DNA from 3 places in the Pseudomonas sp. SDO5215_S409 genome. Region 2 is predicted to be linked to each of the others. Evidence: riboswitches for the same ligand, from Rfam matches in the RefSeq annotation. Region 2 holds a riboswitch; each other region holds the start of a gene.
The links. A riboswitch is a leader RNA that binds a small molecule or an ion and turns the genes downstream of it on or off. The one in region 2 is predicted to bind cobalamin.
Positions count from the first base shown of each region.

Region 1: another riboswitch for cobalamin. It lies ahead of ACW9H9_RS23390 (CbtB domain-containing protein); the one in region 2 lies ahead of cobO (cob(I)yrinic acid a,c-diamide adenosyltransferase).
Region 3: another riboswitch for cobalamin. It lies ahead of ACW9H9_RS06410 (CbtB domain-containing protein); the one in region 2 lies ahead of cobO (cob(I)yrinic acid a,c-diamide adenosyltransferase).

Region 1 is NZ_JBSVWN010000056.1:22,227-32,526, reverse strand. It holds gene ACW9H9_RS23435 (YbjN domain-containing protein) at 49-534, shown strand; gene ACW9H9_RS23430 (oligopeptide/dipeptide ABC transporter ATP-binding protein) at 580-1,521, opposite strand; gene ACW9H9_RS23425 (ABC transporter ATP-binding protein) at 1,521-2,513, opposite strand; gene ddpC (D,D-dipeptide ABC transporter permease) at 2,510-3,409, opposite strand; gene ACW9H9_RS23415 (ABC transporter permease) at 3,411-4,427, opposite strand; gene ACW9H9_RS23410 (ABC transporter substrate-binding protein) at 4,529-6,079, opposite strand; gene ddpX (D-alanyl-D-alanine dipeptidase) at 6,191-6,733, opposite strand; gene ACW9H9_RS23400 (MurR/RpiR family transcriptional regulator) at 6,754-7,608, opposite strand; gene ACW9H9_RS23395 (CbtA family protein) at 7,814-8,542, opposite strand; gene ACW9H9_RS23390 (CbtB domain-containing protein) at 8,558-8,770, opposite strand; adenosylcobalamin (AdoCbl) riboswitch at 8,771-8,919, opposite strand; gene ACW9H9_RS23385 (histidine phosphatase family protein) at 8,971-9,525, shown strand; gene cobF (precorrin-6A synthase (deacetylating)) at 9,572-10,300, shown strand, end outside.
Region 2 is NZ_JBSVWN010000014.1:82,874-93,173, forward strand. It holds gene cbiB (adenosylcobinamide-phosphate synthase CbiB) at 1-639, opposite strand, end outside; gene bluB (5,6-dimethylbenzimidazole synthase) at 636-1,286, opposite strand; gene ACW9H9_RS10455 (cobyrinate a,c-diamide synthase) at 1,283-2,626, opposite strand; gene cobO (cob(I)yrinic acid a,c-diamide adenosyltransferase) at 2,623-3,234, opposite strand; cobalamin riboswitch at 3,313-3,559, opposite strand; gene ACW9H9_RS10465 (DUF6586 family protein) at 3,608-4,129, opposite strand; gene topA (type I DNA topoisomerase) at 4,257-6,878, opposite strand; gene ACW9H9_RS10475 (DUF1653 domain-containing protein) at 6,996-7,229, opposite strand; gene fadA (acetyl-CoA C-acyltransferase FadA) at 7,327-8,502, opposite strand; gene fadB (fatty acid oxidation complex subunit alpha FadB) at 8,532-10,300, opposite strand, start outside.
Region 3 is NZ_JBSVWN010000008.1:12,228-22,527, forward strand. It holds gene ACW9H9_RS06390 (vWA domain-containing protein) at 1-430, opposite strand, end outside; gene ACW9H9_RS06395 (ATP-binding protein) at 355-1,353, opposite strand; gene cobN (cobaltochelatase subunit CobN) at 1,353-5,126, opposite strand; gene cobW (cobalamin biosynthesis protein CobW) at 5,130-6,197, opposite strand; cobalamin riboswitch at 6,288-6,488, opposite strand; cobalamin riboswitch at 6,530-6,732, shown strand; gene ACW9H9_RS06410 (CbtB domain-containing protein) at 6,829-7,017, shown strand; gene ACW9H9_RS06415 (CbtA family protein) at 7,029-7,721, shown strand; gene ACW9H9_RS06420 (cobalamin biosynthesis protein) at 7,718-8,116, shown strand; gene cobM (precorrin-4 C(11)-methyltransferase) at 8,197-8,943, shown strand; gene nfuA (Fe-S biogenesis protein NfuA) at 9,004-9,588, opposite strand; gene ACW9H9_RS06435 (fatty acid cis/trans isomerase) at 9,673-10,300, opposite strand, start outside.

The sequences.
Region 1 (10,300 bases), on a different contig from region 2:
TGCTCCGCAAGCCCTCGTGACTCATTGATCAACAAGGAAGATATGTTTATGAGCGATGTACAACTGATCGCCAGCGTGACCCCGCACACGCTGACTGAACTGCTTCAGGCCTCCGGCTACCGCGTCAACCAGACCGAGCAGAACGGCAGCGTGCAACTGCTCAGCGCCAGCCAGGGTATCGGGTTTTCCGTGCGCTTTGGCAACCCGGCGACAGAGCAGGGCAGCTACGTAGACTTCACCTACAGCTGCGCGCTGCGCGTACAAGGCGAGCTGCCCAAGGGCCTGGCCGATGTGTGGAACGCTTCGCGCCGGTTTGCCCGGCTGTCGTTGCAGGGCGAGTTCCTGCTGATGGAGATGGACGTGGTGGTGGCCGGTGTCGGCGCGACGTACCTGCGCGGTCAGTTGGAACTGTGGGACCGCCTCTTGCAGGAGTTCATCGTGTACCTGCGTGACTACACCCAGCAGGCCGCCCAGCTCCAGGCCCAGGCCGATGCCGCCGTGGCCGATGCCCGTGAGGAGACGCCTGCGCTCTAAGGGCGTTGGGGGTGGAGGCGGGCCCACCCGCGTCCACCCATGGCTTCAGGGATGTTCCAGGTGGCAGCGCATCTGCTGATGCACACTGCCCACCAGCCGCTGCGGGCGTTCGCAACCTTGGGTGCGCCGTGGGCAGCGGTCCAGAAAGAAACACCCCTCCGGCAGCACGCGGTTGCCCGGCAGTTCCGTGGGGGCACTCACGTAGGCCTCATCCAGCGCGACCCCCAGTTTAGGCACCGCCTCCAGCAACAGCCGGGTGTACGGGTGCCTTGGCTGTTCCAGCACCTGCTTGGCACACCCCAACTCGACGATCTGGCCCAGGTACATCACGGCCACGCGGTCGGCCATGTGGCGCACCACCGACACGTTGTGGGAAATCAGGATGTAGGTCAGCCCAAGGCGGCGTTGCAGCTCGGCCAGCAGGTTGAGGATTTGCGCCTGCACCGAGATGTCCAGCGCCGAGGTGGGCTCGTCCAGCACCAGAATGCTGGGGTTGGACGCCAGCGCCCGGGCGATGGCGATGCGCTGGCGCTGGCCGCCGGAAAACTGGTGGGGGTAGCGGTCCAGGTACTCGGCGCGAATGCCCACTTGCGCCGCCACCCGGGCGGCGATGCCGCGCATTTCGCTCTTGGGCGTGTCGCCCAGGGCAAACAACGGTTCGGTGATGATTTTCCAGATCGGCAGGCGCGGGTCGAGGGACGATTGCGGGTCCTGGAACACGATCTGCACATGGCGATGGCGCTCGCGGTCGCTGGTGTAGGCCCAGTTCACTTCGCCGTCGCTGGGCGGCACCAGGCCCATCAACAACTGCGCCAGGGTGCTTTTGCCACAGCCGGACTCGCCGACGATGCCCAGGGTTTCGCCGGGGCGTACTTGCAGGTCGATGCCGTTCAGCGCGTGGGCGTATCCGCGCGGGCGGCCCAGCCAGTCGTTTTTCACCGGGAATTTCACGCGCACATCACGCAAGGTCAACAGCGGCTCAGTCATCACACAGCCTCCCGGGTGGTCAGCCAGCACGCGCTTTTGCGTTGGCCGGCCGGGTTGATCGAGTCCAGGTGGGGGCGTTCCACGCACAAGGCCATGGCCTGCGGGCAACGTTCGCGAAAGGTACAGCCGGTGGGCAGGGCGGCGAGGTTGGGCACTTGGCCGGTGATGGTTTGCAGGTCTTCGCCGGGCTCGACCTGTTCCGGCAAACCACTGAGCAAACCTTGTGTATACGGATGGCGCGGGTCGCTCATCACCTGTGCGGTGGGGCCTTCTTCGACCACGGCGCCGGTGTACATCACGTAGACCCGGTCGCAGAACTGCGACACCACGGCCATGTCGTGGGTGATCAGCAAAATGGCGGTGCCGCGCGCCCGGGCTTTTTCGCGCAGCAACAACAGCACCTGGCGTTGCACGGTCACGTCCAGGGCGGTGGTGGGTTCGTCGGCGATCAGCAATTGCGGATCGCAGGAAAACGCCAGGGCGATCATCACCCGCTGGCGCATGCCGCCAGACAGCTCAAAGGGGTAACTGTCGAGGACGTGCTCGGGGTCGGCGATGTGCATGTCACGCAGCAGGTCGATGGCCTTGGCGCGGGCGGCGCCTTTACTCACGCGCTGGTGGTGCATGATCACATCGAGCATCTGCCGGCCGATGCGCCGGGTGGGGTTGAGGGCGGTCATTGGCTCCTGGAAGATCATCGCCGCATCGCGTCCGCGAATCTTCAACAGCTCTTTTTCCGGCGCACTGAGCATGTCGCGGCCCAGCATCTGCAAACTGCCGCAGGTGATGCGGTAACTGCGCTCGGGCAGCAAGCGCAGGCTGAGCATGGCGGTGACGGACTTGCCAGAGCCGGACTCACCGACCACCCCGACGATCTCCCCCGGGTTGACGTGCAGCGACACGCCGTTGAGGGCCTGGACGTTGTTGCGGTAAGCCGGGAATTCCAGGCTCAGGTTGTTGATGGCAAGGACCGGTGCTTGGGTCATGGTCATTTCCCCTGTTGCCGTGGGTCGAGCAGGTCGCGCACGCCGTCACCCAGCAGGTTGAAGCCGGTGGCGGTCACCAGGATCGCCAGCCCCGGAAAGGTCGAATACCACCAGTTATCGAGAATGAAGTTACGCCCGGTGGCCACCATCGCGCCCCACTCGGCGGTAGGTTGTTGTGCGCCCAGGCCGATGAACCCCAGCGCCGACGCCATCAGGATGGCGCTGCCGATGTCCAGGCTCAGTTGCACCAGCAGCGGCGGCAGGGCGTTGCGGCCCACGTGCCAGGACACGATATGCCAGCGCCCGGCGCCAAAGGTCCGTGATGCCTTGACGTAACCCATCTGGCGGATGCTCAGGGCCTGGCCCCGGGCCAGTCGCACGTAGAACGGAATGCGCACCACGGTGATCGCCAGCATTGCGTTGAACAGGCTGGGGCCCAGGGCGGCCGCCAACGCCATGATCAACACCAGCGACGGCACCGACAGGATGATGTCCATCAGGCGCATCACCAGGTTGTCGAAACGCCCGCCGATGATCCCCGACAGGCACCCCAGCAGGCCCCCGGCCAGGCACGAGGCAAAGGCCACGAACAGGCCGACGCCCACCGACTGGCGGCTGCCGTAGAGCACCCGGCTGAACAGGTCGCGGCCCACCTCGTCGGTGCCGAACAGGTGCTCGGCAGAGGGCGGGGCCAGGCGTTGGGCCAGGTTCAGCGCGTTAGGGTCGTGGCTGGCCAGCCAGGGCGCGAAGGCCATGCACAGCAGCACGATCAGGGTGATGAGCAAACCCGCCAGGGTCAGCGGGCTGCGCCGTACCTGGTAGCTCAGGTACGCCAGGCGCGTGCGCCAGGTGGGGCGTTGGGCCAGGGGCACCGGTACGGGCATGGTTACGGGGGCGGTCATCTCAATTCACCTCGCCGATACGCGGGTCGACCACGCGGTAAAGCAGGTCGATCAGCATGTTGAGCAGTACATAAATAAACGACACCAGAATGGCGAAGCCCATCACCGCCGGGAAATCCAGGGCCTGGATCGACTTGACCACATAAGCGCCCATGCCCGGCCAGGCAAACACGGTTTCGGTGAGCACGGCGCCGTAGAGCAAATCGCCCAGGGTCAGGCCGAGCACGGTGATCGAGGGGATCAGCGCATTGGGCAGCGCGTGGCGCAAAATCACCGCCCAGCGCGACAGGCCATAGGCGCGGGCGGTGCGGATGTAGTCTTCACCGAGCTGGTCGAGCATGGCCGAGCGGATCTGCCGGGCGACCACGCCGAGGTTGACGAACCCCAGGGTGATGGCCGGTAACAGCAGGTGTTCCAGCGCGTTGAGAAACAGAGGGAGGTCGCCCGCCAGCAGGGCGTCCACCAGGTAAAAACCGGTGATCGTGCGGGGCGGGTTCAGGCCCTCGTCGAGCCGGCCGCTGCCGGGGAGCCAGCCAAGCTGGCCGTAGAACAACACGATCAAGCCCAGGCCCAGCCAGAACGCCGGGGTCGAAATGCCGGTGACCGCCAGGGTCCGTGCGAACTGGTCGATGGCGCGGTTGTGGTACACCGCCGACAACACCCCCAGCGGCACGCCCACTAGCACCGACAGCAGCAGCGCGGCAAAGGCCAGCTCCAGGGTGGCGGGGAAGAAGGTCTGCAGGTCTTCCAGCACCGGGCGGCTGGTACGGATCGAGGTGCCGAGGTCGCCGTGCAGCAGGTCGCTCATGTAGCGCAGGTATTGCTGGTACAGCGGCAGGTCGAGGCCGAGCTGGTGGCGGATGTTCTCGACGATGGCATCGGTGGCCCGGTCGCCGGCAATCAGGCGCGCCGGGTCACCCGGAATCAGGTGAGAGATGCAAAAGGTGATCAGCGACACGCCCACCACGACCAGCAACAGGCCGAACAGGCGTTTACGCAAAACAGTCAGGAAGGCCATGGGGGCTCCTCTGTAGCACGGGACTGTGAATCAGGAGGCCGTCAGCGTGGGAACGGGCGGGCAACGCAGGCCCGCCGGTTCCCACCTCGGCGCTTTACGGGTTACTTGCTGATTTCAGCCACGTTGAACACCTGCTCCAGCATCGGATGGAACACATAGCCCTTCACCGAGTCACGCATCGGCAGGGTGTAGTTCTTCTGGTACAGGTAGGCGTACACGGCGTCCTTGACCACGATCTTTTGCGCTTGCTGGTACAGCTCGGTGCGCTTGGCCGTGTCGTTGTTGGCCGCCGCATCGCGCACCAGCGTGTCCACCTGCGGGTTGCTGTAGAACGAGCGGTTGCCCGGCAGGCCTTGCAGCGCGGAGTCGAACCAGAAGTTCATGTACATGTAGGGGTCGGAAAAGTCCGGTGCCCAGGAACCGATGGACACGTCGAAGTCACCCTTGCCCAGGCGTTCGCGCATGGTGGCGTTGGCCAGTTTTTCCATCTTCAGGTTGATGCCCAGCGGTGCCAGGCTGGCTTGCAGGGTGAGGCCGATGGACTCCCAGTTGGCGTCCTTGTCGGAGTACATGAAGTTCAGGTTGGTGATCTTGCCCGGGACTTTTTTCAGGTTGGCGCCAGCGGCGTCCAGGTCCTGTTTCATCAGCGGCAGGCTGTCGTCATGCGCCCACATCCCGGCCGGGATCGGGCCGTTCATGAGCTTGGCCTGGCCCTTGAGGATGCCGTCGACGATGCCTTTGTAGTCCACCGCATCGACGAGGGCCTGGCGCGCATTGAGGTTATCCAGCGGCGCCTTTTTGTTGTTCAGGTACAGATAGGTCACGCGCAGCGACGGGAACTCGTCGATCACCACGCCCTTTTTGCTGGCCAGGGTGGTGAGCTGGTCCTGGGGCATGTCTTCGGCGATGTCCAGGTCGCCTTTTTCCAGCTGCAGGCGGCGCACCGAGGCTTCGCCGATGATCTTGATCACCACCTTGTTCAGCGCAGGTTTTGCGCCCGCGTAATAGGTGTTGGGTTCCAGGGTCAGCGACTGGCCCTTTTGCCAGTTGCTCAGGCGAAACGCGCCGGAGCCTGCGGTGTGGGTGGACAGGTAGGCGTTGACGTCGCCTTGCTTGACCACGTCCGGGTTGATGATGCCGGCGCCGTTGTGGGCCAGGGTGTAGAGGAAGGGCGCGTAGGGTTTGGTCAGGGTAAAACGCACGGTGAGCGGGTCGATCACGCTCACGCTCATGTCATCCGGGAACGCACCGGACGGGCCTTGCTTGAGCTGCATCACGCGGTCGAAGGAGAACTTCACGGCGTTGGCATCCACGGCGGCGCCGTCGTCGAATTTGTTGCCGGGCTTGAGGGTGAAGGTCCACACCAGGTTGTCGGCGGAAATGTCCCAACGCTCGGCCAGGTCGCCCTGCACGTCGGTGCTGCCTTTGCCGTTTTCGACTTTATAGGCCACCAGTTTCTGGTAGGCGGGGTAGGTCACGGCCCAATCGTTGTTGTCGATGGTCACGGCCGGGTCGAGGGTTTGCGGGTCGGCGGCTTTGCCGATCATCAGGGTGTCCTTGGGCGCAGCGGCGCTTGCCGATTGCCACGCGCCCAGGCTCAGGGCCGCGCACAGCAGGGACAGGGTCAGGGTGTTTCGGGTGCTAAGGGTCATGCCGGTTTCCTTGATTATTTAGAGGAAAAAGCGGGTCAGTTTTTATGAAATCTATAACCGGGCAGTTGGAGCCAAAGGTGCTGCTTATTATTGTGGGGGCAGGTTTTAAGGTCAGTGCGACTCCTCGATCAGGGGGAAGTTTTCGGCATCCGGCAGCTCGTAATGCCACCACTCCGTGGCAATCGCCTTGAAGCCTGCGCCGAGCATGATGCCCATCAGGATCAAACGGTTGCGCTGCACCTGCGGCGGCAGGTCGGGGTAGAACGGGTGGGACTTGGGCTCCATGGCATCAAAGGCCGTGCCCATGTCCAGGGGCTCACCGTGCTCGTCGAGCAAGGTCAGGTCCACCGCCACGCCCCGGGTGTGGTGCGAGCCCAGGCGCGGGTCGCGCACGTAGTTGGGGTCGGGCAGTGCTTGCCACAGCAGTTGCTGGGCATAGGCCGGGCGGTAGGCGTCATAGATACGCAGGGTGTAGCCAGCCTGGCGGGCAAACTGGCTGGCTTTGCGCAGGCACTCGGCGGCCTCGGTGTGCAGCAGGCAACGCGCGTTGCGGTAGATCACGACGCCTGCCAGGTTGTCGGCGCTGGCGTAGATCAGGTCGATCTGCACCGGGAATTCAGGCGGGGCGATTTCTACGAGCAGAGGGTTGTTCACTTGAAGAGGTCCTTTCTCGGTCACGGTTCAAACTGGCCAAAGGCCTGTTGCAGGGCACGGTTTTTTGCCAGACGCGCATCCAGGCGCTCGCCGTAGTGTTCGGCCACGGCGGAGACTATCAGATTAAAAAGGCAGGTTAACGGGGCCATGGAATCCCAGAACTGTCCTACATCGGTCTTGAGTTGCAGCAGGTCCGTCTCATAGTCCCGCGCCCACGGGCACTGCAGGTCGGTGATCAGCGCCAGCGGCAAACCTTCGGCGTTGGCGGTTTCGCAGAAGGTCGGCGTAATGCTGGAGTAGGCGCGGAAATCGGCGATGAGCGCGTAGGGCTTTTCGAAGCCCGAGTTCAGGGTTTCGGCATAGATGCCCGACAGGCCGTCAACGTAATAGACCTTGGGGCGGATGTATTCGAGGTGGCTGTGAAACGCGCTGAGAATGCCGCGAGTCGACTGGATACCCAGGATAAACACGGCATCGGCCTCGACGATCTGCTGCACGATGCGCCCGAACGGTTCACTGCGCGCCAGCTGGTAGGTGTGTTCGATGGCCTCGACTTCGCGGGCCAGGGAGCGGTCGAGGGCGTCTTGCTGATGGGCTTCCTGGCGAAACGCGCCCAGGCGGTCGGTGATCAGCCAGTGGGACTGTGGGTCGCCGCGCAGGCCTCGCTTCACGTCATCCAGGTTGCGATAACCCAGGGTGCGCAGGAAGCGGCCGACGGTGATGCCAGTGGTGCCGGCGTGTTGGGCAATGCTGTCGGCCGTTTCAAAAGGCAGCTGCGACAGGTTGGCCAGCAGGTACGTAGCAATCCGCTTGCCCGTGGGCGTCAGCGTGGGAAATTGCTGTTCCAGTGTGTGGTGAAAGCTGTGCTTGTCCATGACGTGCCCGGCGGTCTATGTTATCTGTCATACATTTTTATGGTGGCTGTTATTAACCTAACATTCGTGGTGCTGACATAACAATGAAATTTATTGGATTTGTGGGGGAGGGGGTTGTTGCGCGTGGGCGTGCCGATCGGTGGCGGCGAAAGTGACAGCCCGCTACCGCAGGAGAGCCTGCGATAGCGGTCGATGACGCGGGGTCTCAGCGATTCAGGCGTGCCTGCGCACCGTTCAGCGTGCGCTCGGCCACGGCGCCGAACACCAGGCCGACGGTGGTCCACAGCACCAGCTGGATGCCCAGCGAGGCGACGCGAAATTTCCACAGCAACACGGCCGAGAACTGCTCTGGCACTTCATTGATGACCGGGAACAAACCGCCCGCCACCGAGACGATCACGATGTACAGGGCCACGCCCAGTATCGCGCCGGTCCAGATGCCACGGCGGGCGATCAGCTTGCGGGCGGTGTTGACCGCAATCACCGCCGCCGCGACCGACACCAGCAACATCAGGAAAAACAGCTGGGTGCGCAGCGCAATGGTGTCCGGGTCGCCCACCGAAGGCGGGTTGGCCGGGTACTTGAGGCCTGGCACCACAATCAGCGTCACAAATGCCGCCAGTGCCAAGAGCGCGGCCAGGCCACGCGGGCCGACCTTGCCGATGCGGCCCAGCGCATAGGCGAAGACCAGGGCAAAAATGCCGCCCAGCGACACGCTGTACACCACCACGCCGGTAAACAGGCCGAAGGTGCTTTGCACTTCGCGGCTCACCAGCTCTTCTTCCGGCGCATCGCCGTGCATCTGCGCCATCTGATCTTCAAAGGCAATCGCCTTGTCGATCTGCGGCTCGCCAAACGTCTTGGCAAACCCAAAGGCCAGGATCCCGGCCAGCAAGCCCACCAGCATCCCGCGAACGAGTAAATGCCCTGTCATGTCGTCACGCTCCGATCAATGGCAGGGGAAACCCAGCAGGTGGCGGCCGTCGTGCACGAACTCATGCACATACATGCCCTTGAATACCGCAGTGGCGCCTTGTTCGGCACCGACGAAGTAAATCGCCAGCAGCAACAGCAGGCCGCCAAAAATGGCCCAGGGCAGGATCTCGCCCAGGGGAATCGTGGGCAAAGAAAGATCGGAGTCGGTTGCAGCGGTGTAAGCCATGAGAACCTCCAGGGATAACGCGTCCCGAAATGGAATAGCCAAGGTGATGAAAACAGGGTCTGGCTTAAGGCTGTAAGGCCCCCTACAGTGGCGCGACCGCGCCGGCGTTGAACCGGCTTCCTGTTTTCATTTGCGTTGTAACATGTTGAAACAACTTCACCAGTCTACGCTGACTGGGCCCCGAACGCGGAGTTAAATGCATGCAAGGCACCCGATTGACACTGATTTGCCATGCGCTGACCCCGTATCAAAAGCGCGGACGGTTTCCGGCGGACGAGTCGGTGTTGATGGACTGGGAAAACGCACCGTTGTCACAGGCCGCGCGTTTCAAGAAAGACCCGCGCCTGCTGTGCGGGCCCGAAGCGCGCACCCGCCAGACCGCGACGTTGTTCGCCACCACGGCGGTCATGGAGCCGGCGCTGCGCGACGGTGATTTTGGCGAATGGCAGGGCCAGGCCCTCAGCGACGTGGACCCACTGCAACTGCACACCTGGTTGACGGACCCGAGCAGCGCGCCCCACGGCGGCGAGTCGGTCGATGAGATCTGCGAGCGGGTAGGGCGCTGGATGCACACCCTCCAAACACAGCCCGGGCACGTGGTGGCGGTGACGCACCCGTTCGTGATTCGCGCGGCCCTGCTGTACGTCATGAAGTTTCCGCTCTCGATGTTCTACCTGATCGATGTGGAGCCGCTGTCTTCGACCGAGCTGCGTTACCACCACGCATGGCGCCTGCGCCTGGAAACTCACGCCTGAGCCGCCGAACATGGCAAAATCCGCGCCCCGCACAGAGAGCATCCCCATGAAGCGCATCCTGATCATCGGCATTGGCGCCGGCAACCCCGACTACATCACGATGCAGGCGGTCAAGGCGCTCAACCGCACCGACGTGTTTTTTCTGATGGACAAGGGCCAGAGCAAAGACAAGCTGATCGACCTGCGCCGGGAGATCTGCCAGACCTACATCAGCGCCGATCACCCGTACCGCTTCGTCGAGGCCGAGTGCCCCGAGCGCGTGCGGGGAGACATCGACTACACCACCGCCGTGCAAGACCTCAACCGCGACAAGCAACACACCTTCGAGCGCATGATCAACGAAGAAATGGCCGACGGCGAAACGGGCGCTTTCCTGGCCTGGGGCGACCCTGCGTTGTACGACAGCACCATCCGCATTCTGCAGGCGATTCTGGCGGGTGGCGGCTGTGCGTTCGAGTTTGACGTCATCCCCGGGATCACCAGCGTCCAGGCGCTGGCGGCGCAGCACAAAGTGGCGTTGAACCGCATCGGCCGCTCCGTCGAGATCACCACCGGGCGCCGCCTGGCCGCGGGGCAGGTCAGCGATGCCGACACCCTGGTGGTCATGTTGGACGCCGAAGATTCCTACCGCACCCTGGCCGATCAAGACAGGGACATCTATTGGGGCGCCTACCTGGGCACGCCGGACGAAATTCTCATCAGCGGCAAGGTGGGGCAGGTTGCCGACGAAATCGAACGGGTGCGCAAGGCGGCGCGCCAGGCCAATGGCTGGATC
Region 2 (10,300 bases):
GCCCAACAGGGCGTAGGTCAACGCCACCAATCGTGCGGGAATGTAGTTGAGTACATCGTCGATTTTTGCCGCTGCCCAGCCAAAGCGCTCGAAGCGCTCGTTACGATAGCCCCACATGGCGTCCAGCGTGTTGCTCAGGCGATAGAGCACCACACCGGGAACGCCTGCGATGACAAACCAGAACAACGCGGCGAACACCGCGTCGCTGCCGTTTTCCAGCACCGACTCGGTGGCCGCACGGGCCACTTCGGTGCTGTCCAGCTCGCTGGTCTGGCGACTGACCAGGTAGCTGACGCGCTGGCGGGCTGCGTCCAGGTCATCGCTGCGCAGCGCTTGCGCCACGGGGACCACATGTTCGCCCAGGCTGCGCATGCCCAGGGCGCAGTACAGCGCCAGTATTTCCAGGACCCAGCCGATATACGGCGCCCAGGACAACACGGTGGCCAACAGGGTGAGCGGCACCACGGCGATAAACCACGCGGTCACACCATGGCTGCGCCAACCCCGGCCACCCGGGTTGAAACGTTGTTCGACGCGCCCGGCAAAATTGCCGAACGCCACCAGCGGATGCCAGCGCCTGGGCTCGCCCAACAGCGCATCCAGCGCTACGGCGGCGACACTCAGCAAGGCCACACTCATTGACTCACTCCCCAAGCATTTTCATACAGCATGTCACTCAGTGGCCGAGGCTCGGCCCAGCCTTCGAGCTGCAACATCGGTGCCGAATAAAACTCGGTCACCGGGCCCAGGCACAACACGGCCAACGGCTTGGCACCGGGCGGCAAGCCCAGCAGGTCGGCCAGGGCCTGGGGTTCGAACAGCGACACCCACCCCATGCCGAGCCCTTCGGCACGGGCCGCCAGCCATAAATTCTGGATCGCGCAGGACAACGATGCCAGGTCCATTTCGGGCAAGGTGCGGCGGCCGAAGATATGCCGCTCGCGGCCGTCCATCAACGCGGCCACCAGCACCTCGGCGCAGTCGTGGATGCCTTCGACCTTGAGTTTCATGAAGTCGTCCGAGCGCTCGCCCAGCGCCTGGGCGGTGCGCACGCGCTCCTCTTCCACCAAGTGCTGGATGTGCCCGCGCAGGGTGCGATTGCTGATGCGGATAAAGCGCCAGGGTTGCATCAGGCCCACGCTCGGCGCCTGGTGGGCGGCGTGCAGCAGGCGTTGCAATAACGCTGGCGCGACGGTGCCACCGCTGAAATGGCGCATATCACGGCGTTCGGCGATGGCGCGGTAGACGGCGGCGCGGTCCGCTTCGGGAAAGGCGTTGTCGGTCATGGGCTCATCGCGGGCAAGCCCGTACCCACCGGGTGTGGCGCAGCGTCGGGCACAAACAAGGCTGCCACCGCCGCCGGGTTGGACGGGAAATAAAAGTGAACATAAGAGGCCGTCATTCGGCCCTGGCGATACACCGCCTCGGCGCCGCGCCCGCCGTTGGGGCTCAGGCCCCGGGCGATGGGCTGCCACTCGGTGCTGGTCAGGGAGTGATGGTAGGTGTGGCCGCGCAAGGTGCCTTCGGGCAGCTCGACACTTTGCAGCGCCAAGGCTGCCAGGCGTGTTTGCATGACCGCATCGCCTTGGAGCAAACCGAGCAACGCGGCGCGGTTGCCGTCCACGTCGGTGAGCGAGTCGAGCAGGTAAAGCATGCCGCCGCATTCGGCCAATAGCGGTTTTCCGGCCGCATGATGAGCACGGATCGCACCGAGCATCGCGGTGTTTTCCGACAAGGCCTGGTGGTGCAATTCCGGGTAGCCGCCGGGCAGGTACAGGCTGTCGGCGTCGGGCAACGCCCGGTCATGGATCGGCGAGAAAAAGAGCAACTGCGCGCCCATCGCCCGCAACAGATCAAGACTCGCGCCGTAGGTAAACGCAAAGGCTTCATCGCGAGCCACGGCGATGCGCACGCCAGTCAGCAACGGCGCGGCTTCGATCGGTTCGGGTGCGGCAAACGCCACCGGCGGTGGCAGCGCCACTTCGCAGCTGCTGCCCAAGGCTTGCGCGGCGGCGTCCAAGCGCAGGTCCAGGTCGTTGAGTTCGCTGGCCTGCACCAGGCCGAGGTGACGGCTCGGCAGTTCGATCCCGGTTTCCCGCGAGAGCGCGCCGTACCAGCGCAGGCCCTCGGTGAGGCTGCCTTCGAGTAATTGCGCGTGCCGCACCGTGCCCACACGGTTGGCCAGCACCCCGGCAAACGGCAGGTCTGGCTGGTAACGCGCCAGCCCCAGGGCCAGCGCGCCAAAGGTCTGCGCCATGGCCGTGCCATCGATCACCGCCAGTACCGGCACACCAAAATGCCGCGCCAGGTCAGCGCTCGACGGGGTGCCGTCAAACAGCCCCATCACGCCTTCGATCAGGATCAAGTCGGCCTCCCCCGCCGCTTCCCACAGCAAGCGGCGACTTTCCTGCTCGCCGACCATCCACATGTCCAGTTGATATACCGGCGCCCCGCTGGCGCGCTCGTGAATCATGGGGTCGAGAAAGTCCGGCCCGCACTTGAACACGCGCACCTTGCGCCCAAGGTTGCGGTGCAGGCGCGCCAATGCGGCGGTGACCGTGGTTTTGCCCTGGCCGGACGCCGGTGCGGCGATCAGGACGGCCGGGCAATGACGCGGCTGATTCAAAGTTCGATGCCCTTTTGTGCCTTGATACCGGCCTGGAAGGCGTGCTTGAGCAGGCCCATTTCGGTCACGGTGTCGGCCAGTTCGATCAGTTCGGGCTTGGCGCCACGACCCGTGACCACCACGTGTTGCATCGGCGGACGGGCCTGCAAGTCGCCCAGTACCTGGTCGAGGTCGAGGTAGCCGTGTTTAAGGGCGATGTTGAGTTCGTCCAGCACCACCAGGCCGATGGACGGGTCTTGCAGCATCTGCCGCGATACCGCCCAGGCGGCTTCGGCGGCGGCGATGTCACGCTGGCGGTCCTGGGTTTCCCAGGTGAAGCCCTCGCCCATCACGTGAAAACGCACCTGTTCAGGGAAGCGGCGGAAAAACAACTCCTCGCCGGTGCTGTTACGCCCCTTGATGAACTGCACCACACCGCATTGCATCCCGTGGCCCATGGACCGCGCCAGCATGCCAAACGCCGAACTGCTCTTGCCTTTGCCGTTGCCGGTGAGCACCAGCAGCAGGCCGCATTCGTTCGGGGAATTGGCAATACGTTCGTCGATCACCGCTTTTTTGCGCAGCATGCGCGCCAAATGGCGTTCGTCACGGTCGGGGGATTCGGTCATGGCAGCTCTCCGTTGGGGCTGGATGTAAACGGCGGGCAGGAAAAAGGCACACAGACAGCCAAGCATCGCCCACCGTGATGCTGTTGAATGGTCCAGGCCGGTCTCCGGGCTCATGAGCAGCGCCTCTTCTGCAAGAACGCCCGCGGTGCGCCTTCCCATATCGCCAGGCGATACAGTGGCTAAAAGCACCGTATTGACTCATTTACCGTTGCGGGGGCAGCGCCGGAATCGTAGCGGCACTGTCAAAAGTGCACGCACTCACCGGCTTCCCTGTTTCACCCTGTCGACACCTGTGCCACAGAGCACCTGAAACAAGCGGCGAAGGTTAGTGGCTTGGGGGTGGAGCGTCAAATTAAAGCGGGCCCAGGGTGTGTCAGCACTCGTTCAGGCCGTCACGAAAACGGATCGCCAGGGCCTTTAGCGACTGGCGCCAGCTTTCCAGTTCTTCGCGACTCAGCGGCGCGGGCGCTTCGTCCTCAAGGTTCACCGCCACGATCAGCGGCTGGGTCACGTCGCCCTTGGGTTTGTGGGGAATACGCGGCGGCTGGAACATCGCCAAGTGCGCAGCCAGCAGGCGCGCCACCCAGCTGTCGGGGTTTTGCGTCATTTCCACCAGTTCCGCCAGCTCCGGAATGGCCATCGACTCCAGCACCTTGGGCGCCAGGATGGTTTCGGCGCGGATCGCCCCGGCTTCGGGCAACCGGTAGAACCCGGCGATTTCATGGCACAACCCCAGCAAGGCGCCATACAGGTGGAACAGTGCGGCCTCACGCCCGGCCTGTACCAATGCAATCGCGTTCATCTCTTTGCCCGCTTCGGTGCGAGCCAGGGCCTCCAGGGACAACCCGGCAAAGTAGATTTTCTGGTTGGTGCGGGTATAGAGCTCGTTGGCCATGACGGCAGTCTCCACAACGAAATAAGGCGTGATGCTGGCTCAACAGTGTCATGGATCGGCCAAGGCCACTGCAAGCGCAAAAAAAGGCCGCCTTCGCAGGCGGCCTCGGTATCGAGCGGTTAGCGCATCAAGCGCCCTGGCGCTTGTCCTCGACCTTCCACTTGCCACCGTCGTAGAAGGCTTTCCAGCCGGTAGGCTTGCCTTCCACTTCGGTCTGCACGTATTGCTCCTTGGTCTTGCGGCTGTAGCGGATCACTGACGGGCGACCGTCCGGGTCCTTTTTCGGCGCTTCGCACAGGAAGTGGTACTTGGGATCGATCTCGTCCTTGTGCGGGGCGATTTCGATGACCAGCGGTGCGCGGGTTTCGCGGTTTTTCGGGAACTGGCTGGCCGCCAGGAACAGGCCCGAAGCGCCGTCACGCAGGATGTAGGTGTCGTCGACCTTCTCGCACTTGAGCTCCGGCATTTTCACCGGGTCCATCTTCGGCGGCGCCGCGTCACCGCTTTTAAGCAGCTTGCGGGTGTTTTTGCAGGTCGGGTTGGTGCAGCCGAAGAACTTGCCGAAACGGCCGGTCTTGAGCTGCATCTCGCTGCCGCACTTGTCGCATTCCAGGCTCGGACCTTCGTAGCCCTTGATGCGGTAGGTGCCTTCTTCGATCTCGTAGCCGTTGCAATCTGGGTTGTTACCGCAGATGTGCAACTTGTGTTTTTCGTCCAGCAGGTAGGCGTCCATCGCCGTGCTGCAAATAGGGCAACGGTGCTTGCCACGCAGTACCAGCGACTCGGACTCACCTTCGTCGTCGGCGGCGATTTCATCACCCGGCACCAGGTTGACCGTGGCCTTGCAGCGCTCTTTGGGCGGCAGGCTGTAGCCCGAGCAGCCCAGGAACACGCCGGTGGAGGCGGTGCGGATCTGCATCGGCCGACCGCAGGTCAGGCACGGGATGTCGGTCATCACCGGCTGGTTGGCGCGCATGCCGCTGTCGGGGCTTTCGGCCACTTCGAGTTTTTTCTTGAAGTCGCCGTAGAACTCGTCGAGTACGTTTTTCCAGTCGCGCTCGCCCTGGGCCACGTCATCGAGGTTTTCTTCCATGCCAGCGGTGAAACCGTAGTCCATCAGGTTGGAGAAACTCTCGGCCAGGCGTTCGGTGACGATGTCACCCATCTTTTCCGAATAGAAACGACGGTTGTGCAAGGCGACGTAGCCACGGTCCTGGATGGTGGAAATGATGGCCGCGTAAGTCGACGGGCGACCGATACCGCGTTTTTCCATTTCCTTGACCAGGCTGGCTTCCGAGTAGCGCGCCGGTGGCTTGGTGAAGTGCTGGGACGGGTCGAGCTTGACCAGTTTCAGCGCATCGCCCTGGGCCATGTCGGGCAGCACGTCGTCATCGCCCGGCTTGGCGATTTGCGGCAATACGCGGGTGTAACCGTCAAACTTGAGGATGCGGCCCTTGGCGCGCAGCTCGAAGTCACCGGCGCCTACGCTCACGGTGGTGGACAGGTACTGCGCTGGTAGCATCTGGCAGGCCAGGAACTGGCGCCAGATCAGCTCGTAGAGGCGCTCTGCGTCACGCTCCATGCCGGAAAGCTTGGCTGGCGTGGTGTTGGCGTCGGACGGACGAATGGCTTCGTGCGCCTCTTGTGCACCTTCCTTGCTGCTGTAGACATTGGGCTTTTCCGGCAGGTACTTGTTGCCGAATTCGCTTTCGATGTAAGTGCGTGCCATCGCTACCGCGTCCACCGACAGGTTGGTGGAGTCGGTACGCATATAGGTGATGTAGCCCGCTTCGTACAAGCGCTGGGCCATCATCATGGTTTTCTTCACACCAAAGCCCAGGCGGTTGCTCGCGGCCTGTTGCAGGGTGGAGGTGATGAACGGCGCCGACGGCTTGCTGCTGGTGGGTTTGTCTTCACGCTTGATGACGCTGTAGCTGGAAGCCTTGAGCTTTTCCAGCGCGGCCATGGCCTGGGCTTCGTTGAGCGGCTTGAACGCCTCGCCTTTTTCGCGGGCCACGTCAAAACGCACGTTAGCGCCCTTGGTGGTGCCCAGGTCGGCGTGGACTTCCCAGTATTCTTCGGGGTTGAACGCCCGGATCTCGCGCTCGCGCTCGACCACCAGCTTCACCGCCACCGACTGCACACGGCCAGCGGACAGGCCACGGGCGATCTTCGCCCACAACAGCGGCGACACCATGTAGCCCACGACGCGGTCGAGGAAGCGGCGGGCCTGCTGGGCGTTGACGCGGTCGATGTCCAGCTCGCCCGGTTTGGAGAAGGCGTCCTGGATGGCTTTTTTGGTGATTTCGTTGAACACCACACGCTTGTAGCGGCTGTCGTCACCACCAATGGCTTCGCGCAGGTGCCAGGCAATGGCTTCCCCTTCGCGGTCCAAGTCCGTTGCGAGGTAGATGGTGTCGGCATCTTTGGCGAGCCTGCGCAGCTCTTCGATGACTTTTTCCTTGCCCGGGAGGATCTCGTACTTGGCTTTCCAGCCGTGGTCCGGATCGACTCCCATGCGCGAAACCAGCTGCTTGCGCGCCTTTTCTTTAGGCGAAAGCGCCGGACCTTCGCCCGCGGCCGCCTTGCCGCGCTTGGCAGCAGGCTCCTTGGTGGCACTGGCCGAACCGCTGGTGGGCAGGTCGCGGATATGGCCGATACTCGACTTCACCACGTACTCGTTGCCCAAGTACTTGTTGATGGTCTTGGCCTTAGCCGGGGATTCCACAATGACCAGCGATTTGCCCATGGATCGGAAAATTCCTGAATTCGAGAGGTGAAAGGCGGTTGGCGCCTGACGCGGCAACGCTATATATAGTGGCGACAGGGTGAGGTCAAGCACAGCATTGTGCGCAACCTGCCCGTATTACGCCGAAAAAAGGCTCGGTTCGACCTGGATCAAAGCAAAGCGCGGGACCTGCCTGCCGTCAACTTCGACTGTCTCGCAGAACATGCTCAAGGGGCGCACCCAAAAGCCGTAATCGCCATACAGCGCTTGATAAAACACCAGTTCTTCTTCGGTTTCCGAATGCCGTGCAACATTAAAAACACGGTACTGCGGACCTTTGTAATGCTGGTAGAGCCCTGGCTCGACTTTCATGCTCTGACCTCCCACAAACTTTGTTAAAAAAAAACTACAGAAATTCCAAAAAAACAAAAACCGGGGCACTGGGCCCCGGCTTCCGTCAACCCAACGCTTAAACGCGTTCGAAGACGGTGGAGATGCCTTGGCCAAGGCCAATGCACATGGTAGCAACCCCAAGGTTGCCGCCATTTTGTTTCATCACGTTAAGCAACGTGCCGGAGATACGTGCACCGGAGCACCCGAACGGGTGACCCAGGGCAATCGCGCCGCCGTGCAGGTTAACCTTCTCGTTCATCTTGTCGAGCACTTTCAAATCTTTCAGCACGGGCAGGGCCTGTGCGGCGAAAGCTTCGTTGAGTTCCAAGAAGTCGATGTCGTTGATGGTCAGGCCTGCGCGCTTCAATGCTTTTTGTGTGGCCGGTACTGGACCATAGCCCATGATCGCCGGGTCCACACCTGCCACGGCCATGGAACGGATCACCGCCAATGGCTGGATGCCCAGGTCGTGGGCCCGCTGGGCCGACATCACGATCATGCACGAGGCGCCATCGGTGATCTGCGAAGACGTACCGGCTGTCACGGTGCCACCCTTTGGATTGAACGCAGGCTTGAGCGCCGCGAGGCTTTCCAGGGTGGTGTCGGCACGGATGGTTTCGTCGTAGTCGAACAGTTTCAGGAAACCGTTCTCGTCGTAACCGTTCATCGGGATGATTTCATCCTTGAACTTGCCTTCCACGGTTGCTTTGTGGGCCAACTGGTGGGAACGCAGGCCAAAGGCGTCCTGGGCTTCACGAGTGATGCCGTGCATCTTGCCGAGCATTTCTGCGGTCAGGCCCATCATGCCCGAGGCTTTCGCCGCGTACAGGGACATGTGCGGGTTAGGGTCCACGCCGTGCATCATGCTCACGTGGCCCATGTGCTCCACGCCGCCGACGACGAAGACGTCACCGTTGCCGGTCATGATCGCCTGGGCTGCGGTGTGCAGCGCGCTCATGGAGGAGCCACACAGGCGGCTGACGGTCTGGCCGGCCGAGGTGTGCGGGATCTGCGTCATCAGGGACGCCATGCGCGCGATGTTCCAACCCTGCTCCAGGGTCTGGTTGACGCAGCCCCAGATCACGTCTTCGACTTCGGCCGGGTCAACCTTGCTGTTGCGCTCCAGCAACTTGCTGATCAAGTGCGCCGACATGTCTTCGGCGCGGGTGTTGCGGTGCATGCCGCCCTTGGAGCGGCCCATCGGAGTACGACCGAAGTCGACAATCACGACGTCTCTTGGGTTCAAGCTCATAAATATTCTCGCTCTAGTCGTCTGGGCACTTAACCGAAGAAGCTCTGGCCATTCTTGGCCATTTCACGCAGCTTCGCAGTCGGGTGGTACAGCGGGCCCAGATCAGCGTATTGATCAGCCAGGGCAACGAACTGGGCCACACCGATGGAGTCGATGTAACGCAGCGCACCGCCACGGAATGGAGGGAAACCAATGCCGTACACCAAGCCCATGTCGGCCTCGGCGGCGGTTTCGACGATGCCGTCTTCCAGGCAGCGCACGGTTTCCAGGCACAGGGCGATCATCATCCAGTTGACGATGTCTTCGTCCGACACCTCACGCTGCTCGTAGATGACAGGCGCGAGGACTTCGTGAACCGAAGGGTCGGCCACTTTCTTCTGCTTGCCCTTCTTGTCGGCCTCGTAGGCGTAGAAACCCTTGCCGTTCTTCTGGCCCAGGCGCTTGGCCTCGTACAGCGCGTCGATGGCCGAGCGGCGATCGTCTTTCATGCGGTCCGGGAAGCCTTCAGCCATCACGTCGCGACCGTGGTGGCCGGTGTCGATGCCGACCACGTCCATCAGGTACGCCGGGCCCATGGGCCAGCCGAATTTTTCCATGACTTTGTCGATGCGCACGAAGTCCACACCGGCGCTGACCAGCTTGGCGAAACCGCCGAAGTACGGGAACAGCACGCGGTTGACCAAAAAGCCCGGGCAGTCGTTGACCACGATCGGGTTCTTGCCCATTTTCTTGGCATAGGCAACGGTGGTGGCCACCGCTTCTTCGCTGGAGTGCTCACCGCGGATCACTTCCACCAGCGGCATCATGTGCACCGGGTTGAAGAAGTGCATGCCGACGAAGTTTTCCGGGTGCTTGAGGGCCTTGGCCAACAGGCTGATGGAAATGGTCGAGGTGTTGGAGGCCAGGATAGTGCCTTCTTTTACCTGAGCTTCGACTTCAGCCAGTACCGCTTGCTTGACCTTCGGGTTCTCGACAACGGCCTCGACCACCAGGTCGACGTGACCGAAATCGCCGTAGGACAGCGTAGGACGAATGCCGTTGAGCACTTCAGCCATTTTCGCAGCGGTCATGCGACCTTTATCAACCCGGCCCACCAGCAATTTGGCGGCTTCCGCCAGGCCCTGCTCGATACCGTGTTCGTTGATGTCCTTCATCAGGATCGGCGTGCCTTTGGACGCCGACTGATAGGCGATACCGCCGCCCATGATACCGGCGCCGAGTACGGCAGCCTGTTTCACGTCCTTGGCGATTTCGTCATAGGCCTTGGCCTTTTTCTTCAGTTCCTGATCGTTCAGGAACAGGCCGATCAGGCTCTGCGCGGCAGACGTCTTGGCCAGCTTGACAAAACCTGTGGCTTCGACTTCCAGGGCCTTGTCGCGACCGAAGTTCGCGGCCTTCTGGATGGTCTTGATCGCTTCAACCGGCGCCGGGTAGTTCGGGCCGGCCTGGCCTGCTACGAAACCTTTGGCGGTTTCAAACGACATCATTTGTTCGATGGCGTTGAGCTTGAGTTTTTCAAGCTTGGGCTGGCGCTTGGCCTTGTAGTCGAAAGCGCCGCTGATGGCACCTTTGATCAGGTTCAGGGCGGCGTCGGCCAGTTTGTCTGGCGCAACCACGGCGTCGACGGCGCCGACTTTCAGCGCGTCTTCAGCGCCGTTTTCCTTGCCGGCGGCAATCCATTCGATGGCATTGTCGGCGCCGATCAGGCGCGGCAGGCGCACGGTGCCGCCAAAGCCTGGGTAGATGCCCAGCTTGACTTCCGGCAGGCCGATCTTGGCCGTGGCCGACATCACACGGA
Region 3 (10,300 bases), on a different contig from region 2:
ACCCCTGCACCTGCCACATGGGCGCTTGCCCGCTGGCGGTCAGCAATGCCAGTCGGGCCCGTTGCCGGTAGGCATCGTCGAACAGCTGCGCCAACACGCCCTTGGCATCGCTCAACGCCTGGTGACGCCGGGTGGACGCCGACGCATCGACAATCACCAGCCACAGCTCATGGGGCGCGCGGCTGCGCAGTTGATACAGCAGGTCTTCACGCCGCTGTGGCCGCCCGCCGAGCAGCGTGCCCGGCCAGTTGATCATGCCGTCGCGGGCGCTGCGGGCGCGCCCTTGCCGGCCTTTGTCCAGTCGGCCCGAGGTGGGCCGGGCATCCGCCCCCGCGTCAGGCCGGGGGCGGATGCCTAGGGCTTTTTTGGCCAGGTGGGCACATCTCGGCGGGCGCCCGTGGGCAAGGCCGGTGCAGGCAAGTCGCCCCACTGGCCCTGGCCAACTGAAGGCTCGGCGCTGTGCGGGGCTTGACCGCCCCCCGGCGGGCTCGCAGGCGGGGACGACTCCCGGCGACGATGGCGCAAGGCAAATTCTGCCACCGCGTCGATGTCTTCCAGGGCGATAGCGCTGGCGCCGCGCCAGGCCGCATGGGCACGGGCGCCGCGCAGCCACACCAGGTCGGCACGCAAACCATCGACCCCCGCCGCAAAGCAGCGCTCGGTGATGCGGGCCAGGGCGTCATCGTCCAGCGCGATGCTGGCCAGGGCCGCACGGGCTGCGGTGCAACGCGCCTGCAGCGCTGCTTGCGCGTCGGCCCATTGCGCACAGAAACCCACCGGGTCGCTGTCAAAATCCAACCGACGACGAATGATCTGCCCGCGCTCGCCGGGCAGGGTATGCCCGCTCAACGCCACGTTAAAACCAAACCGGTCGAGCAGTTGCGGGCGCAGCTCGCCCTCTTCCGGGTTCATGGTGCCGATCAGCATGAAACGCGCCGCATGCCGATGGGAAATGCCGTCACGCTCGATCAGGTTGGTGCCGCTGGCGGCCACGTCCAGCAGCAGGTCCACCAGGTGGTCGGGCAACAGATTCACTTCGTCCACGTACAGCACGCCGCCATCGGCCTTGGCCAGTACGCCGGGAGAAAACTGTGCACGGCCCTCCCCCAGCGCAGCGTCCAGGTCCAGGGTGCCCACCAGGCGCTCCTCGGTGGCGCCCAACGGCAGCGTGACGAACTGGCCGCTGGCCAACAGGTCCGCCAGGCCACGGGCCAGGGTGGACTTGGCCATGCCGCGCGGGCCTTCGATGAGCACACCGCCGATCTTCGGGTCGATGGCACTCAGGCACAGGGCCAGCTTGAGGGCATCGGCGCCCACCACGGCGGCCAGCGGGAAATGCGGGAGGTCGGTCATCAGCTGTCTTCTTCTATATCCAGCAACAGGTTTTCCAGTGCCTCGCGGTACGCGCCCGGCGCCTGCCACAGGCCGCGCTGCTGGGCCTCCAGAAGGCGCTCGGTCATGTCGCGCAGGGCCGCCGGGTTGTGCTGCTGCACAAATTCACGGGTGTGCGGGTCGAGCAGGTAAGCCTCGGCCAGCAACGCGTATTGGTGGTCGTCGATCAGCGCCGTGGTGGCGTCGAACGCGAACAGGTTGTCCACGGTGGCGGCCAGTTCGAACGCACCTTTATAGCCATGGCGATTGACCCCTTCGATCCACTTGGGGTTGGCCGCCCGGGCCCGGATCACTCGGTTCAACTCTTCCTTGAGGGTGCGGATTTTCGGCAGGTCGGGCTGGCTGTGGTCGCCGTGGTAACTGGCGGCTTTTTCGCCGCTCAGGGTTTCGACGGCGGCCAGCATGCCGCCCTGGAACTGGTAGTAGTCATTGGAGTCGAGCACGTCGTGCTCGCGGTTGTCCTGGTTCTGCACCACCGCCTGCACCTGGCTCAAGCGCGTGGCGAACTGTGCACGGGCAGCGGTGCCCTCGTCGCTCGCGCCATAGGCGTAGCCGCCCCAGTTGAGGTACACCTCGGCCAGGTCCTCGCGGCTCTGCCACAGGCGCCCGTCGATGGCGTCCTGCACGCCCGCGCCATAGGCGCCCGGCTTGGCGCCAAAGATGCGCCAGCCCGCTTGCTTGGCTGCGGCGGCGTCATCCAGGCCCGACTGGCGCAGGGCCTGCCGCTCGCTACGCACTTTGGCCGCCAGCGGGTTTTGATCATCGGGCTCGTCGAGCGCCGCCACGGCCTGCACGGCGGCGTCGAACAGGCGGATGAGGTTGGCGAAGGCATCGCGGAAAAACCCCGAAACCCGCAGCGTGACGTCCACGCGAGGGCGGTCCAGCAGGCTCAGCGGCAAAATCTCGAAGTCATCCACCCGCTGACTGCCCGTGGCCCACACCGGCCTCACGCCCATCAGCGCCATGGCCTGGGCGATGTCATCCCCGCCGGTGCGCATGGTAGCGGTGCCCCACACCGACAGGCCCAACTGGCGCAAGTGGTCGCCGTGGTCCTGCAGGTGCCGCTCCAGAATCAAATTGGCCGACTGGAAACCGATGCGCCACGCGGTGGTGGTGGGCAGGTTGCGCACGTCCACCGAGAAAAAGTTGCGGCCCGTGGGCAGCACATCCAGGCGCCCACGGCTCGGCGCACCGCTGGGGCCTGCGGGCACAAAGCGCCCGCTGAGTGCCTCCAGCAACCCGTGCATTTCCGCCGGCCCGCAGGCGTCCAGGCGCGGCGCGACCACACTGCGCAGGCTGTCGATAACAGCATTGACGTCTTCCCAGCCCGGCGCGTCGAGTTGTGCGACAGGGCCTTGCAGCGCCTGCTCGATCAGTTGCGCGGCATACACCTCCAGGCGCTCGCGGGTATCGCCCGCCGTGCGCCACTGCTGCGCGTCAACCTGTTGCAGCAGCGCCGGGCGCGGCCCGGTCCAGGGTTCGGCCAGGGCACAGTCCAGCGGGTCGAAGCCCAGCGCGAACGCGGTGGCCAGCACCCGCAACAGGCTCGATTGCGCGCCCCGGCCATCGCCACGCGGAATGCGCAGCAACGCCAGCAAGGTGTCGATGCGCAGGCGCCCGTCGGGCGACTCGCCAAAAATGTGCAGGCCATCGCGGATCTGCGACTCCTTGAGGTCGCACAGGTAGGTGTCCAGGCGCGGCAACCAGATGGCCGCGTCGGCGTCGCTGTCCAGGTTCGCGTCCAGCATCAATTCCTGGTCGATACGGGTTTCGCGCACCAGGGTGAGGATGTCCTTTTGCAGCTCGCGGGCGCGGCGCGGGTCGAGCAGTTGGGCTTCGTAATATTCGTCGGCCAACAGTTCCAGGTTGCGCAGCGGGCCGTACGTTTCGGCGCGGGTCAGCGGCGGCATCAGGTGGTCGATGATCACCGCCTGGGTGCGGCGCTTGGCCTGGGCGCCCTCGCCCGGGTCGTTGACGATAAACGGGTAGATGTTCGGTAGCGGCCCCAGCAGCGCGTCCGGCCAGCAGTGTTGCGACAGGCCCACGCCCTTGCCGGGCAGCCATTCCAGGTTGCCGTGCTTGCCCACATGGATCACGCCATGGGCGCCATAGGTGTGGCGCAACCAGAAATAGAACGCGAGATAGCCATGGGGCGGCACCAGGTCCGGGTCGTGGTAGACGGCGCTGGCGTCCACCTGGTAACCCCGGGCGGGCTGGATGCCGACAAAGGTCAGGCCAAACCGCAGGCCCGCGATCATCAGGCGGCCGTCGCGGAACATCGGGTCGTTTTGCGGCGCGCCCCAACGTTCCAGCACGGCCTGGCGATTGGCCTGTGGCAGGCGCAAAAACATCGCCTCGTAGTCGTCCAGGCTCAGGCTTTGGTGGCAGGGGCGCAGGTCGAGGCTGTCGAGGTCGTTGGTGACGCCGCCGAGCAATTGATGAATCAACGCGGTGCCGCTGTCCGGCAGCTGCGCCGGCAGCGGATAACCTTCGGCCTGCAACGCCCGCAGGATATTCAGCGCGGCGGCCGGGGTGTCCAGGCCTACGCCGTTGCCGATGCGGCCATCGCGGGTCGGGTAGTTGGCCAGGATCAACGCGACGCGTTTTTCGGCGTTCGGCACCCGGGCCAGTGCTACCCAGCGCCGCGCCAGTTCGGCGACAAAGTCCATACGCTCGCTGGAGGCGCGGTAGCACACCACGTCCGACTGGCTGCGCTCGCTGCGCCAGGCCAGGTCTTTGAAGCTGATGGGACGGCTGATGATGCGCCCGTCCAGTTCCGGCAGCGCGATGTGCATCGCCAGGTCGCGCGGGCCCAGGCCCTGCTCGCTGGCTTGCCAGCCCGGTTCGTTGTCTTGCGCGCAAATGGCCTGGATCACCGGGATATTGCGGCGAAACGGCCGCAAATGCGGCGCTTCGGGGCTGGACTGCGCAAAGCCTGTGGTGTTGAGAATCACCGCGGCTTCAACGGCGTCCAGCAGGTCCTCGACCACCGTCAGGCAGCCGGGCTCTTTCAAACTGGCCAGCGCGATGGGCAACGGGTTGAGGCCCGCCGCCTGGAGGCGCTGGCAGAACACATCGATAAAACCGGTGTTGGCCGCCTGCAAGTGCGAGCGGTAGAACAACACCGCTGCCACCGGCAGGCCAGCCTGCCAGTCGGCTTGCCAGTGCTGGAGTTCAGCGCAGGCCTTGCGCGGGTGGTAAATCGCCGTGCGGGGCAGGGTCTGCGGCGCTTGCCAGGCGTAGTCGCGGCCCAGGTAAGTGCTGGCCAGGCAGCGGTAAAAATCCAGCGCATTGCCCAGGCCGCCCTGACGCAAAAAGTGCCAGAGCCGGTCGCGCTCAGGCGCGTCCACCGTACTGAGTTTGCTCAGTTCCGGGTCGGGACGGTCGTCCCCGGGCACCAGAATCAGTTGCACGCCGCGCTGCGCCAGTTCCACCAGCCGCTCGATGCCATAACGCCAATAGGCGATGCCGCCGTGCAGCGAGATCAGGATGACCTTGGCGTGGCGCAGCACCTCATCCACGTACAGGTCGACCGAGGCGTGGTTCTGCACCTGCATCGGGTTGGCCAGGCGCAGGCTGGGGTAGTCGTCGGGCAATTGCTGCGCCGCTTCGGCCAGCAGCGCCAGGCTCGAATCCCCGCTGCACAGGATCACCAGCTCAGCGGGGGTTTGCCCAAGGTCAGCGATGTTGTCATCGGAGACGAAACCGCCGGGCTGAGTCCTGAGCAGGTGCATGGGTTAAACGCTTAGGGCAGCGCGCAATTGCGCTTCAAGGCCTGCCGCGTCCAGTTCCTGGCCGATCAGCACCAGGCGCGTGGTGCGCGCTTCGTCAGCGCCCCAGGCACGGTCAAAATGCTTGTCGAAACGGGTGCCCACGCCCTGGATCAGCAGGCGCATCGGTTTGTTCGGGATGGCGGCAAAACCCTTGATGCGCAGGATGCCGTGTTGCACCACCAATTGGGTCAGCGCGTCGAGCAGCAGCGCTTCGTCGGCTTGCGGCAGGTCGATGGAGATCGAATCGAAGGCGTCGTGATCGTGGTCGTGATCGTCATCACCGTCGTGGTGGTGGTCGTGATGGCTGTGGCGGTTGTCGATGTGTTCTTCGGAGCCCGCGCCCAAACCGATCAGCACGTCCAGCGGCAGGCGCCCGCTGCTGGCTTCGATGATTTTCACCGCAGGCGGCAGTTCTTCGGCGACTTCCAGGCGCACACGGGCCAGGTCGTCGGGGTTGATCAGGTCGGTCTTGTTGAGGATCACCAGGTCGGCGCTGGCCAGTTGGTCGGCAAACAACTCGTGCAGCGGCGACTCGTGGTCCAGGTTAGGGTCGAGTTTGCGCTGGGCGTCTACCTGGTCCGGGAACGCGGCGAACGTGCCAGCGGCCACGGCCGGGCTGTCGACCACGGTGATCACCGCATCCACGGTGCAGGCGCTGCGGATTTCCGGCCACTGGAACGCTTGCACCAAAGGTTTGGGCAGGGCCAGGCCCGAGGTTTCGATGAGGATGTGGTCAAGGTCGCCGCGACGGGCCACCAGTTCGCGCATCACCGGGAAGAATTCTTCCTGCACGGTGCAGCACAGGCAGCCGTTGGCCAGCTCATACACACGGCCGTTGGCCTCTTCTTCGGTGCAGCCGATGGAGCATTGCTTGAGGATTTCACCGTCGATGCCCAACTCGCCGAATTCGTTGACGATCACAGCAATGCGGCGGCCCTGGGCGTTGTCCAGCATGTGGCGCAGCAAGGTGGTTTTGCCCGAGCCGAGAAAGCCGGTAACGATGGTGACGGGGAGTTTGGCCAGTGTTTTCATCGGATGCCCTATGGGGCGGGCATACGGGACGGCAGGCCGGCGCGGGTACGCGAGGCTGCGTTCGTCACCGGATCACCCCGCCCGGTTGAAGTAAAAATCGGTTGCGAGGCAGGTCTCCTGGCTTGGGGCTTGCCGATGCGTACACCGGCGCTGGCTGCGCCTTCCCGCCGAATCAGGCAGTGGCGTGGCAGTCAGATGAACCCTTCACAGTTGCGGGGGCAGCCGCGGCTTGGACCGCGTTCCCGTCTTAGCTCCGGCCTGGGCCGAAGAACCTCGAAGGTGCAAGGCTACAGGGGCTCGGGCCATTTGACTACCGTCACCCGGCATGCTCTCCTACACACCTTGTTTCGGGTGCCCTTCACAGGGTGAAACGGGAAACCGGTGCGTCATGCCTGCATGACCAGTCCGGTGCTGCCCCCGCAACGGTAAGCGAGCGAAGCGTCAGAGCCACTGTGCCAACGGCATGGGAAGGTGATGCTTTTTAGGCCCAAAGCCCCTCGCAAGCCCGGAGACCGGCCCGAAAAAATCAGATAACAAACCCGCGGTGGGCGGGCGCTGTTCAAACCCTGCGTGCCCGGCTCGCGGGGTTTTCATGCGCTCGTTTCACCCTGACACCCCGAAGGGACGCGCCATGTCGATCATCACCAGCACCTCGCACGCCGCCAGCGGCACCACTACCCTGAGCCAACGCCTGACCGCCGCCATCGGCGCGTCGATCCTGGGCGCGTGCCTGGTGTACTTCGCCGGTTTCTCGCACATCGAAGCGGTGCACAACGCCGCCCACGATACCCGCCACAGCGCCGCGTTCCCGTGCCACTGAGACTTGCCGACATGATCAAGCGTATTGCTCAAACCGCCGGTTTCACCGGCCTGCTGGCGGCCTTGCTGCTGACCCTGCTGCAAAGCTTGTGGGTCGCCCCGCTGATTCTGCAGGCCGAAACCTTTGAAAACGCCCCCGCCGCCACCCAGGCGCACGAACACGCCGAGGGCACTGCCGAGCACAGCCATGACGCCGAAGCCTGGGAGCCCGAAGACGGCTGGCAACGCGTGCTGTCCACCACCGGCGGCAACCTGGTGGTGGCCGTGGGCTTCGCGCTGATGCTGGCGGGGCTTTACACCCTGCGTGCCCCTACCCGCACGGCCCAAGGCCTGTTTTGGGGCCTGGCCGGGTATGCCACCTTCGTACTGGCGCCGACCCTGGGCCTGCCGCCCGAATTGCCGGGCACCGCCGCGGCCGATCTGGCCCAGCGGCAACTCTGGTGGGTCGGCACGGCGGCCTCTACCGCTGCCGGTATCGCGTTGATCGTGTTTGGCCGCAACGTGCTGCTCAAGGCCCTGGGCGCGGCGATTCTGGTGGTGCCCCATGTGATCGGCGCACCACAGCCGGAGGTGCATTCGATGCTGGCGCCTGAAGCCCTCGAAGCGCAGTTCAAGATTGCCTCGCACCTGACCAACGTCGCGTTCTGGCTGGCACTGGGCCTGATCAGCGCGTGGCTGTTCCGCCGGGGCCAGCAGTCGGCATGACCCGCGTGCGGGTGGTGGGCGTAGGTTGCCAGCGCGGCTGTGACGTCAACCACCTGCTTGACCTGTTCAACACCGCCCTCGCCGAGGGTGGCGTTGACCGCCCTTCCATCACCGCGCTGGCCAGTATTGACCTCAAACAGCACGAGCCCGGCCTGCTCGCCCTGGCGCAACGGCTGAAGCTACCGCTGCATTGCTTCAGCGCCGAACAATTGGCCGCTTACGAAGGCCGGTTGAGCCATAAATCAGCCGTGGCCTTTGCCCACACCGGCTGCCACGGTGTCGCCGAAAGTGCCGCCCTGGCGCTGGCCGAGCAATTGGCCCAGCGCCCCGCTTCCCTGCAAATCACCCGCAAAAAAACCGCCCAGGCCACCTTTGCATTGGCGTACGCCGACTGAATTCCTGATAATCGCCCCACCCAACATGAGCACTCTTCATCTGAGGCCCTGCTCGCCCGCTTTTTTACAGGAATGGACCCATGACTGTTTTTTTCATCGGCGCAGGCCCCGGTGATCCGGAATTGATCACCGTCAAAGGGCAGCGGCTGATCCACAACTGCCCGGTGATTATCTATGCAGGCTCCCTGGTGCCAGCAGCGGTACTGGATGGCCATCAGGCGCAACAGGTGGTCAACAGCGCGCCACTGCACCTGGAACAGATCATCGACCTGATCAAGGCCGCCCACGAAAAGGGCCAGGACGTGGCGCGGGTGCATTCCGGCGATCCGAGCCTGTACGGCGCGATCGGTGAGCAGATCCGCTGTTTGCGCGAGCTGGGCATTCCGTTCCAGATCATCCCCGGGGTAACGGCGGTGGCGGCCTGCGCGGCATTACTGGAAACCGAGCTGACGCTGCCAGACATCGCGCAAAGCGTGATTTTGACGCGCTATGCCGACAAGACCCGCATGCCTACAGGCGAGGCGTTTGCCAGCCTGGCGCAACATGGCACCACCATGGCGGTGCATTTGGGGGTCAGCCATCTGGACAAGATCGTCGCCGAACTGCTGCCACACTACGGGGCCGATTGCCCGATTGCCGTGGTGCACCGGGCTACATGGCCCGACCAGGACTGGGTGATGGGGACACTCGCCGACATTGCCGACAAAGTGACGGCCAAAGGCTTTCGGCGCACGGCGCTGATTATCGTGGGGCGCGTGCTGGCCAGCGACAGTTTCAGTGAATCCTCGCTGTACCGCGCAGGCCACGCCCACCTCTACCGCCCCTGAATCCCGGGAAATAAAAAACGGCGCTCACGGGGCGCCGTTTTTCGGTTTGCAGCGAACGCTTTAGTAGTAGGCGTTTTCTTTCTGCGTATGGTCGGTCACGTCACGCACACCCTTGAGCTCGGGAACCCGCTCAAGCAAGGTGCGCTCGATGCCTTCACGCAAGGTCACGTCTGCCTGGCCACAGCCCTGGCAACCGCCGCCGAACTTGAGCACCGCGATGCCGTCGTCCACCACGTCGATCAGGCTGACCTGACCACCGTGGCTGGCCAGACCGGGGTTGATCTCGGTTTGCAGGTAGTAGTTGATGCGCTCGTTCACCGGGCTGTCGGCGTTGACGTTCGGCACCTTGGCATTCGGCGCCTTGATGGTCAGTTGGCCGCCCATGCGATCGGTAGCGTAGTCCACCACGGCATCGTCCAGAAAGGCTTCGCTGAACGCGTCGATGTAAGCCGTGAAGCTTTTGAGCCCCAGGGCGGTGTCTTCAGGTTTTTCTTCCCCTGGCTTGCAGTAGGCAATGCACGTCTCGGCGTACTGGGTACCAGGCTGGGTGATAAAGACGCGAATGCCGATACCGGGGGTGTTCTGCTTGGACAGCAGGTCGGCCAGGTAATCGTGGGCGGCGTCGGTAATAGTTATGGCGGTCATGGAAACTCCTCACAGGCTTGCGGGGAGTTTACGCCAATCATCGAGGCGGCACAAAGCCCTACTGTTTTTGTCGGGAAATAAACCTCACAGGTTTTCATAGCGATTCATATCCAGCACGCCCTCTTCCACCGGGGTGGTTTCACGAAGGTACTGCGACAGGCCATGAAAGTACTGCCAGAACTGCGGGTGGCTGCGCCGCACGCCCCAGCGGTCGACGATCTTCTCGAAACGCTTGGCGTCCTTGGCGTTTTCCATGGCCGCGACGAACTCCGGCACTTGCTCGGCCGGGATGTTGAACATGAAGTTGGGGTAGCTGCTGAGTACACCCGGGTAGATGGTCAAGGTGTCCAGGCCCGGCTGGTAGCGGTACGCCTCGCCAAGCATAAACGCCACGTTACTGTGGGCGCGGTTGCGCAGCATGCTGTACACCCCGCGTTTGCCGCTGCGGGTTTCGATGCGCAACAGAGTGGCTTCCGGCAGCTGCTCGATCACCTTCAGCCCGGCTGCCGGGCGTGATGTGAGGCGGCTCAAGACCTGCTCAGCGTCCTGCAGGGCCGGGTCGATACCCGGGCGTGAGCAATAGGCGCCAGTGCAGCGGTTGATCGGGTCGGGGCTGGCGTTCAGGTCACCGTAGCGGGTGAGCAACTGGTTGGCGAAGTCGCGCTTGGGGTCTTTCCCGTTCAGTTTCAGGCCCGTGGGGGTGCTGTCGTCA